2 regions of the Kinneretia sp. DJ1R-11 genome follow, and region 1 is predicted to be linked to the other one. Evidence: predicted binding sites of a transcription regulator. Region 1 holds the regulator's gene; the other holds the start of a gene.
What was found. Region 1 encodes sigma-54, which starts transcription at its own class of promoters, with help from an activator protein. Its sites were predicted from a motif close to TGGCANGNAANCTGCTTT; they were not measured.
Positions count from the first base shown of each region.

Region 2: a site for sigma-54 is predicted at 2,647-2,664, ahead of exaC (acetaldehyde dehydrogenase ExaC). Genes of this name have one in related genera too.

Region 1 covers NZ_JAJIRR010000001.1:654,566-659,318, forward strand. Annotated here, with positions in the region: gene lptA (lipopolysaccharide transport periplasmic protein LptA) at 1-593, shown strand, start outside; gene lptB (LPS export ABC transporter ATP-binding protein) at 590-1,381, shown strand; gene LNV23_RS02720 (RNA polymerase factor sigma-54) at 1,421-2,950, shown strand; gene LNV23_RS02725 (SGNH/GDSL hydrolase family protein) at 3,138-4,154, shown strand; gene LNV23_RS02730 (THUMP domain-containing class I SAM-dependent RNA methyltransferase) at 4,192-4,753, shown strand, end outside.
Region 2 covers NZ_JAJIRR010000004.1:47,851-52,603, reverse strand. Annotated here, with positions in the region: gene guaA (glutamine-hydrolyzing GMP synthase) at 1-916, shown strand, start outside; gene exaC (acetaldehyde dehydrogenase ExaC) at 1,010-2,530, opposite strand; gene LNV23_RS09045 (sigma-54-dependent Fis family transcriptional regulator) at 2,975-4,753, shown strand, end outside.

The DNA of each region.
Region 1 (4,753 bases):
TGCTGGCGGCCTTGGTCCTGGGCCTGGCCGCCGGCGCAGCCCAGGCCGAGAAGGCCGACCGCGGCAAGCCGCTCAATATTTCCTCCAAGAACGGCGGCAGCGTCGAGATCGCCAAGCAGCGCACCGAGTTCAACGGTGATGTGGTGCTGAGCAAGGGCAGCTTGGTGCTGCGCGCCGAGAAGCTCGATGTGCGAGAGACCGGCGACGGCTACCACCAGGTTTATGCCAATGGCCAGACCGGCAAACAGGTCAGCTTCCGCCAGGCGCGCGACATCCCGGGCGAGGCCATCGAAGGCCTGGCCGACCAGCTCGAATACGACACCCGCAGCGACACCGTGCGCTTCATCGGCAACGCCGTGGTGCGGCGCCTGCAAGGCACGACCGTGGCCGACGAGGTGACCGGCGCGGTCATCCTGTTCGACAACCGCAGCGAGGTGTTCACCTTGGAAGGCGGCCAGAGTTCGCCCCACCCGAGCGGCCGTGTGCGTGTGGTGATGATGCCGCGAGGCGCCGCCTCGGAACCCGCCGCCACGCCGGCCTCGGGCATCCAGCTCAAGCCGAGCACCAGCCTCAGCCCGCGCAAGACGCCATGAGTGCCGGCCCCCACAACGCGCCGGTGTCGGCGCTGGAATCCGGCGTGCGCAGCCGCCTCGAGGCGGAGGGCCTGGCCAAAAGCTATGGCGTGCGGCGCGTGGTCAAGAACGTGCACCTGGGCGTCAACAGCGGCGAGGTGGTCGGCCTGCTCGGCCCCAACGGCGCCGGCAAGACCACCAGCTTCTACATGATCGTTGGCCTGGTGCGCGCCGATGCCGGCGAGATCCGCATCGACGGCCAGTCGGTCGAGCACCTGCCCATCCACCAGCGCGCCCGCCTGGGGCTGAGCTATCTGCCGCAGGAAGCCTCGATCTTCCGCAAGCTGACGGTGGAACAAAACATCCGTGCCGTGCTGGAACTGCAGCGCGACGAGCAGGGCCGCGCGCTGAAAGAGCCGCGCATCAAGGAACTGCTGGAAGCCCTTCTGCACGACCTGAGCATCGAGAAGCTGCGCGACAGCCCGGCACCGGCGCTCTCGGGCGGTGAACGCCGCCGCGTCGAGATTGCCCGCGCCCTGGCCACCCAGCCGCGCTTCATCCTGTTGGACGAACCCTTTGCCGGCGTGGACCCGATCGCGGTGCTGGAGATCCAGCGCATCATCGGTTTCCTGAAGGCGCGCCAGATCGGCGTGCTGATCACCGACCACAATGTGCGCGAGACCCTGGGCATCTGCGACCGCGCCTACATCATCAGCGAGGGTTCGGTACTGGCCGAGGGCACGCCGGACGAGATCGTCGCCAACGCCGATGTGCGCAAGGTCTATCTCGGCGAACATTTCCGCATGTGATGTGATGGCGAGCCTCCTGACAGCGCCGGGCCTGCGGCCATGAAGCAATCGCTCCAGGTTCGCCTGAGTCAGCATCTGGCGCTGACGCCGCAGCTGCAGCAGTCCATCCGTCTGCTGCAGCTCTCGACCCTGGAGTTGAACCAGGAAGTCGAGCAGATGCTGGCGCAGAACCCGCTGCTCGAAACCGAGGACGACTTCTCCGTCGCCGCGCCCGAACTGCCCGAGCTGCGCCAGGCCAGTGCCGCCGAAGACAGCGGCGCCGAGCGCGAACTGGGCGGCGGCGCCGAGGCCGAGGCCACGCCCGAGCTCAAGGCCGAGGACTTCGGCAACAGCGAGCGAGAGGACTGGGAGAACGGCACCGAAGGTGACGATTTCGACGGCATCCGCGAGCTGCCCAGCAACAGCGGCAGCGGCTCGGGCAGCAACGACGAAGACGGCGAGCGCAGCGAGCAGGAGTCGGCCGAGATCTCCCTGCAAGAACATTTGCAGCAGCAGATGGCGGGCATGAGCTTGAGCGAGTCCGACCAGCTGGCCCTGCGCCTGCTGATCGATTCCCTAAACGAGGACGGCCTGCTGGAAGACAGCCTGGAGTCGATTGCCGAGGCCTTGATCCCCGACGCGGGCGAGGACAGCGCGGCCGAACGCGAGGACCTGCTCGACCACCTGCGCATCGCCCTGAAGTGGCTGCACCATATGGACCCTGCCGGCGTCGGCGCACGCGATCTGCCCGAGTGCCTGGAGCTGCAACTGCGCCAGCTGCCACGCAGCGCGCCGCAGGTGATCGCCATCATGATCTGCAAAAAGCATCTGGAGTTGCTGGCCAAGCGCGACAGCCGCCGCCTGATGCTGCTGACCGGCGCCGACGAGCCCTTGCTGCGCGAAGCCCAGGCCCTGATCGTGGCGCTCGAGCCCAAGCCGGGCCGGCGCTTTGCCCGCGGCCAGGCGCCGGCGGTGATTCCCGATGTGATCGTGCGCAAGGTCGGGCGCGAGCTGCGCGTCATCATTAACCCCGAGGTCGCGCCCAAGCTGCGCATCAACGAGCTCTATGCCAATGCCCTGCGCCAGACGCGCGGCGGCATCAGCAACAGTGCCCTGGGCGGCGCGCTGCAGGAGGCGCGCTGGTTCATCAAGAACATCCAGCAACGCTTCGACACCATCCTGCGCGTCTCCACCGCCATCGTCGAGCGCCAGAAGGGCTTCTTCAGCCACGGCGCCGTCGCCATGAAGCCGCTGGTGCTGCGCGAGATCGCCGACGAGCTCGGCCTGCACGAATCAACCATCTCGCGCGTGACCACGGCCAAGTACATGGCCACGCCTTTCGGCACCTACGAGCTCAAGTACTTCTTCGGCTCGGGTCTTTCCACCGAAGCCGGCGGCGAGGCCTCCAGCACCGCCGTGCGCGAGCTGATCAAGCAATTCATCGCCGCCGAGAACCCGGCCAAGCCCCTGTCCGACAGCGCCCTGGCCAATATGTTGGAAGAACAAGGCATCCAGGTCGCCCGCCGCACCGTCGCCAAGTACCGCGAAGGCATGCATATTGGGACGACGACAATGCGGCGCGTGGTTTGAGGGGGAGTGAACAAGTGAAGGGGTGAGCAGCACCCCACGATTCACGATTCACGATTCACGATTCACCCATTCACCTGTTCACCGGCCCCCAGCCCCAAACGTGCACACGCACGCGAATTTCGAGTGATTCCCAGGCCGCGGTATGCCATCATGCCGCCGACTTGGCCCGTTACTTGAAAGGACTGTCGTGAACGCTACTTCTGCCTCCCAACGCCGCTGGCACAGCATCTCCTCCTCCGCCCTGATGATGACGGCCGGTCTGGCCCTGAGCGTTGCCGCGCAAGCGCAGGCCGTCAGCTCGATCAGCCCCCCCGCTTACAGCCGCATCGTCGCCTTCGGCGACAGCCTCTCGGACAAGGGTAATTTCTATCAAGCCACAGGCGGCACCGTGCCGCAGCCCGGCAACTACTACCAGGGCCGCTTCTCCAACGGGCCGGTCGCCATCGAGCATCTGGCCCAAGGCCTGGGCGTGACCCTGCAGGACTACGCCTGGGGCGGCGCCCAAACCGGCTTGCTCAACGGCGCCGCCGTGGCCGCCGGCGCACCGGCCGCCCTGCAGAACACCGGCATGCTGTCCCAGGTCGGGGCCTTCCAGGCCGGCTTGGGTGGTGGCGCGGCCGACAGCCAGGCCCTGTACTTCCTCTGGGGTGGCGCCAATGACTTCCAGTACCAGGGCTATTCTCAGGCGACCGCACAGACGGCCATCCAGAACCTCAGCAACGCCGTTCAGACGCTGTACGGCCTGGGCGCACGCCACTTCCTGATGCCAGGCCTGCCCGACCTGGGCCAGACCCCGGGCGGCCTCAGCTCCGGTGCCGCCGGTCAGCTGCACCTGCTCTCGCTCGGCTTCAACCAGGGTTTGAACGGCGCGCTGACACAGCTGCGCGCCCTGCCTGGCATCGACATCCGCTATTTCGACACCCTGGGCGCGCAGCAAAACCTGATCGACAACGCCGCCCAGTACGGTCTCAGCAATGTCACCGAGGCTTGCTTCACCGGCTATGTCGGCCAGCCCAATGGCAGCACCTGCAGCAACCCTGACGGTTATATGTTCTGGGACCGCGTCCATCCAACCGCAGTCACCCACAGCGTGCTCGGCCAAGGCATGCTGGCCGCCGTTCCGGAGCCGGAAACCTGGCTGCTGATGGGCCTGGGCCTGGGCCTGGTGGCCGTGCTGGGCTTGAGCCGCCGTCGCCGCGCCTGAGTCCGGCCGAGGCGGCCATTCCTGGGACAATCGGAGGATGGCCGCCAAAGAATCCCCCAAAGACCTGCACCACCTCTTCGTCTCCTGCCCCTCGGGCGTGGAGCGCCTGCTCGACGAAGAGGTGCGGGCCATCCTGCCCAAGACGCATATCGAGGTGCTGCGCGGCGGCATCGCGCTGAAGAGCGATCTTGAAGGCGTGATGAAGCTCAACCTCGAGTGCCGGCTGGCCCAGCGCGTGCTGATCGAGCTGATCTCAGGCGGCTACCGCCACGAAGACGACATCTACGCCCTGGCTCGCCGCATCGATTGGTGCGACTGGATCACGCCGGCCGAGACGATTCGCGTCGACACCGTGGCCCAGCGCTCGCCCCTGCGCAGCCTCAACTTCGCCACCTTGCGCGTGAAGGACGCGATCTGCGATGTACTGCGCGACGCCACCGGCGAGCGGCCCAGCGTCGACACCCGCTTCCCCGACCTGCCGGTGATGCTGCACCTCAGCGAAACCGACGCCACGCTCTACATCGACACCTCGGGCGAACCGCTCTTCAAGCGCGGCTGGCGCGAGGACAAAGGTGACGCCCCGCTGAAGGAAACCCTGG
Region 2 (4,753 bases), on a different contig from region 1:
GGGTGGCGTCGATTCCTCGGTCGCCGCGGCGCTGATCCACCGCGCCATCGGTGACCAGCTGACTTGCGTCTTCGTCGACCACGGCCTGCTGCGTCTGAACGAAGGCGATATGGTCATGGACATGTTCGCTGGCAAGCTGCACGCCAAGGTGATCCGCGTGGACGCCAGCGAGCTCTTCCTGGGCCAGCTGGCCGGTGTGACCGACCCCGAGAAGAAGCGCAAGATCATCGGCGGCCTGTTCGTCGATGTGTTCAAGGCCGAGGCGGCCAAGCTCAAGGCGGCTGACGCCGGAGCCAAAGGAGCCAAGTGGCTGGCTCAAGGCACCATCTACCCCGATGTGGTGGAAAGCGGCGGCACCAAGACCAAGAAGGCCACCACCATCAAGAGCCACCACAACGTCGGTGGGCTGCCCGAGCAACTGGGCCTGAAGCTGCTGGAGCCTCTGCGCGAGCTGTTCAAGGATGAAGTTCGGGCCCTGGGTGTGGAGCTCGGCTTGCCGCCCGAGATGGTCTACCGCCATCCTTTCCCAGGCCCCGGCTTGGGCGTGCGCATCCTCGGCGAAGTGAAGAAGGAATACGCCGATCTGTTGCGTCGTGCCGACGCCATCTTCATCGAAGAACTGCGCGGCTGGAAAGATGAAGCCAGCGGCAAGAACTGGTACGACTTGACCAGCCAGGCCTTCACCGTCTTCCTGCCGGTCAAGAGCGTGGGTGTGATGGGTGATGGCCGCACCTACGACTATGTCGTCGCCCTGCGTGCGGTGATCACCAGCGACTTCATGACCGCCGATTGGGCCGAGCTGCCCTACGGCCTGCTGCGCAAGGTCTCGGGCCGCATCATCAATGAAGTGCGCGGCATCAATCGTGTCACCTACGACGTTTCGACCAAGCCGCCTGCGACCATCGAGTGGGAGTGATCGCTATGGCCTGAACTTGATGCTCAGGCCGTGAAAGAAAAAAAGGCGGCCTTGCGGGCCGCCTTTTTGTTTCAGCTCGGCAGCGATGAAGGCTCAGAAGAAACCCAAGGCATTGGGCGAGTAGCTGACCAGCAGGTTCTTGGTCTGCTGGTAGTGGTCCAGCATGGCCTTGTGGGTTTCGCGGCCGATGCCGGATTCCTTGTAGCCACCGAAGGCCGCGTGCGCCGGATAGGCGTGGTAACAATTGGTCCAGACCCGTCCGGCCTGGATGGCGCGGCCCATGCGGTAGGCGCGGCTGCCGTCGCGCGTCCAGACGCCGGCGCCCAGGCCGTAGGGCGTGTCATTGGCGATCTGCAGGGCCTCGGCTTCATCCTTGAAGGTGGCCACGGCCAGCACGGGGCCGAAGATCTCTTCGCGGAACACGCGCATATTGTTTGTGCCCTTGAACAGCGTGGGCTCGATGTAATAGCCACCGGCCAGCTCGCCGCCCAGCTGCTTGCGGCCGCCGCCGATCAGCAGCTGCGCGCCTTCCTGTTTGCCCACTTCCAGATAGGACATGATCTTGTCCATCTGCAGGGCCGAGGCCTGGGCACCCATCATGGTGTCAGTGTCCAGCGGGCTGCCTTGCTTGATGGCGGCCACGCGCTTGAGCGCACGCTCGATGAAACGGTCGTAGATCGACTCTTGGATCAGCGCCCGGCTCGGGCAGGTGCAGACTTCGCCCTGGTTGAAGGCGAACAGCACCAGGCCTTCGATCGCTTTGTCGAGGAAGGCATCGTCCTGTGCCATCACATCGTCGAAGAAGACATTCGGGCTCTTGCCGCCCAGCTCCAGGGTCGCTGGAATCAGATTGGTCGCAGCAGCCTGGGCGATCACGCGGCCGGTGGCGGTGGAGCCGGTGAAGGCAATCTTGGCGATGCGCTTGCTGGTGGCCAGGGCCATGCCGGCTTCCCGGCCGTAGCCGTTGACGATATTGAGCACGCCCGGCGGCAGCAGGTCGGCAATCAGCTCGGCCAGTACCAGAATGCTGATCGGGGTCGACTCCGCGGGCTTGAGCACCACGCAGTTGCCTGCGCCCAGGGCAGGTGCCAGCTTCCAGGCCGCCATCAGGATGGGGAAGTTCCAGGGGATGATCTGGCCGACCACGCCGAGCGGTTCGTGGAAGTGATAGGCGACGGTGTGGTCGTCGATCTGGCTCAGCGCGCCTTCCTGTGCGCGCAGGCATCCGGCGAAGTAACGGAAATGGTCAGCGGCGAGCGGAATGTCGGCATTCAGGGTTTCGCGGATGGGCTTGCCGTTGTCGACGGTCTCGGCATAGGCCAGCAACTCAAGATTGGCGTCGATGCGGTCGGCGATCTTGAGCAGGATGTTGGCGCGGGCGGCGGCATTGGTCGCGCCCCACTGGGCGCTGGCCGCATGGGCTGCGTCGAGAGCGAGCTCGATGTCCTCGGCGGTGGAGCGAGCCGCGCGGGTGTAGACCTGGCCGCTGATGGGGGTGATGACATCAAAATACTCCCCCTTGACCGGTGGCACGAAGCGGCCGCCGATGAAGTTGTCGTACTGGGCTTTGTAGGCGAGTGTGGCGCCGGGGGTGTTGGGGCTGGCGTAAAGCATGTCGGTCTCCATTTGTAGTGCGGTCAGTCCTGGTCTCCAGGCCTGTGTTCTAAAGGCATGGCTTGCGTCGAATCCATCCGCGGATGGATGTCGCCGCAAGCACACCTGTGAGATGACTTGCAGGGAGCGTGCCAGGCGCCTGGCTTGTACGGGAAGCCCCGGCTTTTCTGCACGAGACGGGGAGCGAGTTTGGAGTCCGGCCCCCTGGTGCCGACGCCTGTGACGGCGCACTGTCACGAAACAGCACAGTCTTGGGCGTCGTTTGGCACAACTTCCGTGGAATTCGACGGGAAGTCGCCAAAAGGAGTGCAAATGCTTGGCAGCGGCCTGCGGCCTGTTAAGGTCGCCCTGCGATGGTGGGTGCAGGCCGCAAAGGCGTGCCTCGGTTGAACCTCCGCATCCGATTCAGAGCCCAAGCAAGGGCCGACCACGGAGACATGTGAGATGACTGCGAATGCTTTGATGAGCCTGCGGGCGGCGCCCAGCCGCTTGCGCCAGGCGCGCCGGCAGCTGCTGGAAACCGGGGAGCTGGCTGACGGCTTGCTGGATCCCCGCCTGCAGGCCAGCTGGCTGCGCAGCCGGGCTTTTGGCCTGACTCCGGAGGGCCGTGCGCAAGGTGTGCCGCATGCCTCGGCCGCCCAGCTGGCACGCTCGCTGGAGCAGAGGCGGGCCTTGCTGGCCCAGGCCCGGCCGGTGATGGAATTCGTGGCAGATCAAGTCAAGGCCAGTGACAGCCTGGTCATCCTGGCCGACCCGCAAGGCATGCTGTTGCATGCGCTGGGTGATGATGGCTTCGCCGACAAGGCCGCCCGGGTGGCCCTGCGGCCCGGCGCTGTGTGGCTGGAGCAGTGGCGGGGCAGCAATGCCATCGGCACGGCCTTGGCAGACGGGCGTCCCGTGGTCATCAACGGCGCCGAGCATTTTCTGGAGCGCAATGGTTTCCTGACCTGTGCGGCCGCACCGATTGCCGACTCCAGCGGCGCCTTGCTGGGCGTGCTCGACATCTCCGGCGACCGTCGCGGCTACCACCCTCACACCCTGGGCCTGGCGCGATCGGCAGCGCGCATGATCGAGCATCAGCTGTTCCAGGCCCGCCATGGCAGCGGTCTGGTCTTGCGTCTGCATGCCCGCCCCGAAGGCCTGGACACGGTCACCGAGGGGCTGCTCGCGCTGGCTGACGACGGCGTGATCTTGGGCGCCAATGGGCTGGGCCTGGAATGGCTCAGTCTGAACAGTGCCGCGCTGGGGCGTTGCACGGTCGAGGCGGCGCTGGGTTTGTCCATGCAAACGCTGCTGGGCGATGGCCTGCTGGCGCAGCCGCGGCAGCTGCAGCGCGCCGATGGCAGCCTGCTTTCTGGCCGACTCGATGGCGCGCGGCCGCGTGCGCGCGCGGCCGTTTCTGTGCCGGCGGTCTCGTCGCCGGCGGTTTCGGCGCTGACTGCACTGCCTGCACGCTCCGCTCTACCCGACGCGGTGGTGCCGTCATCCGATGCGCTGAGCGCCCTGGATACGGGCGATGCCGGCGTGCAAGGCTTGCTCTCGCGGGCCCGGCGCGTCTTGGGCAAGCCGATAGCGCTGCTCTTGCAGGGGGAGTCCGGTGTCGGCAAGGAGCTGCTGGCGCGCGCCTGCCACCAGAGTGGGCCGCGTCGCAACGGACCGTTTGTGGCCATCAATTGCGCGGCTCTGCCCGAGTCACTGATCGAGGCGGAGCTGTTCGGCTACCGCCCGGGCGCCTTCACCGGTGCGCTCAAGGAGGGCGCGCCGGGCCTGCTGCGGCAGGCCCACGGGGGCACGCTGTTCCTGGATGAGATCGGCGACATGCCTCTGGCCTTGCAGGCTCGGTTGTTGCGCGTGCTGCAGGAGCGCCAGGTGTCGCCCTTGGGCGGCGGGCCGGCGGTGGCGGTGGACTTCGCCCTGATTTGCGCCAGTCACCGGCGCCTGCGCGATGAGGTCGAGTCGCAGCGTTTCCGTGAAGATCTGTACTACCGGATCAATGGCCTCAGCCTCTTGATCCCGCCCTTGCGTCAGCGCAGCGACTTTGCGACGCTGGTGGAGCGACTGCTCAAGGACGCAGAGCCGACGCGCAAGCTCAGTGTGGCACCCGAGCTCTTGGCGGCGCTGGGGGCTCACCCATGGCCCGGCAATCTGCGCCAACTGGCCAATGTGCTGCGCACCTGCTGTGCCTTGTTGGATGGCGCAGAGGCGCAGATCGATTGGAGCCAT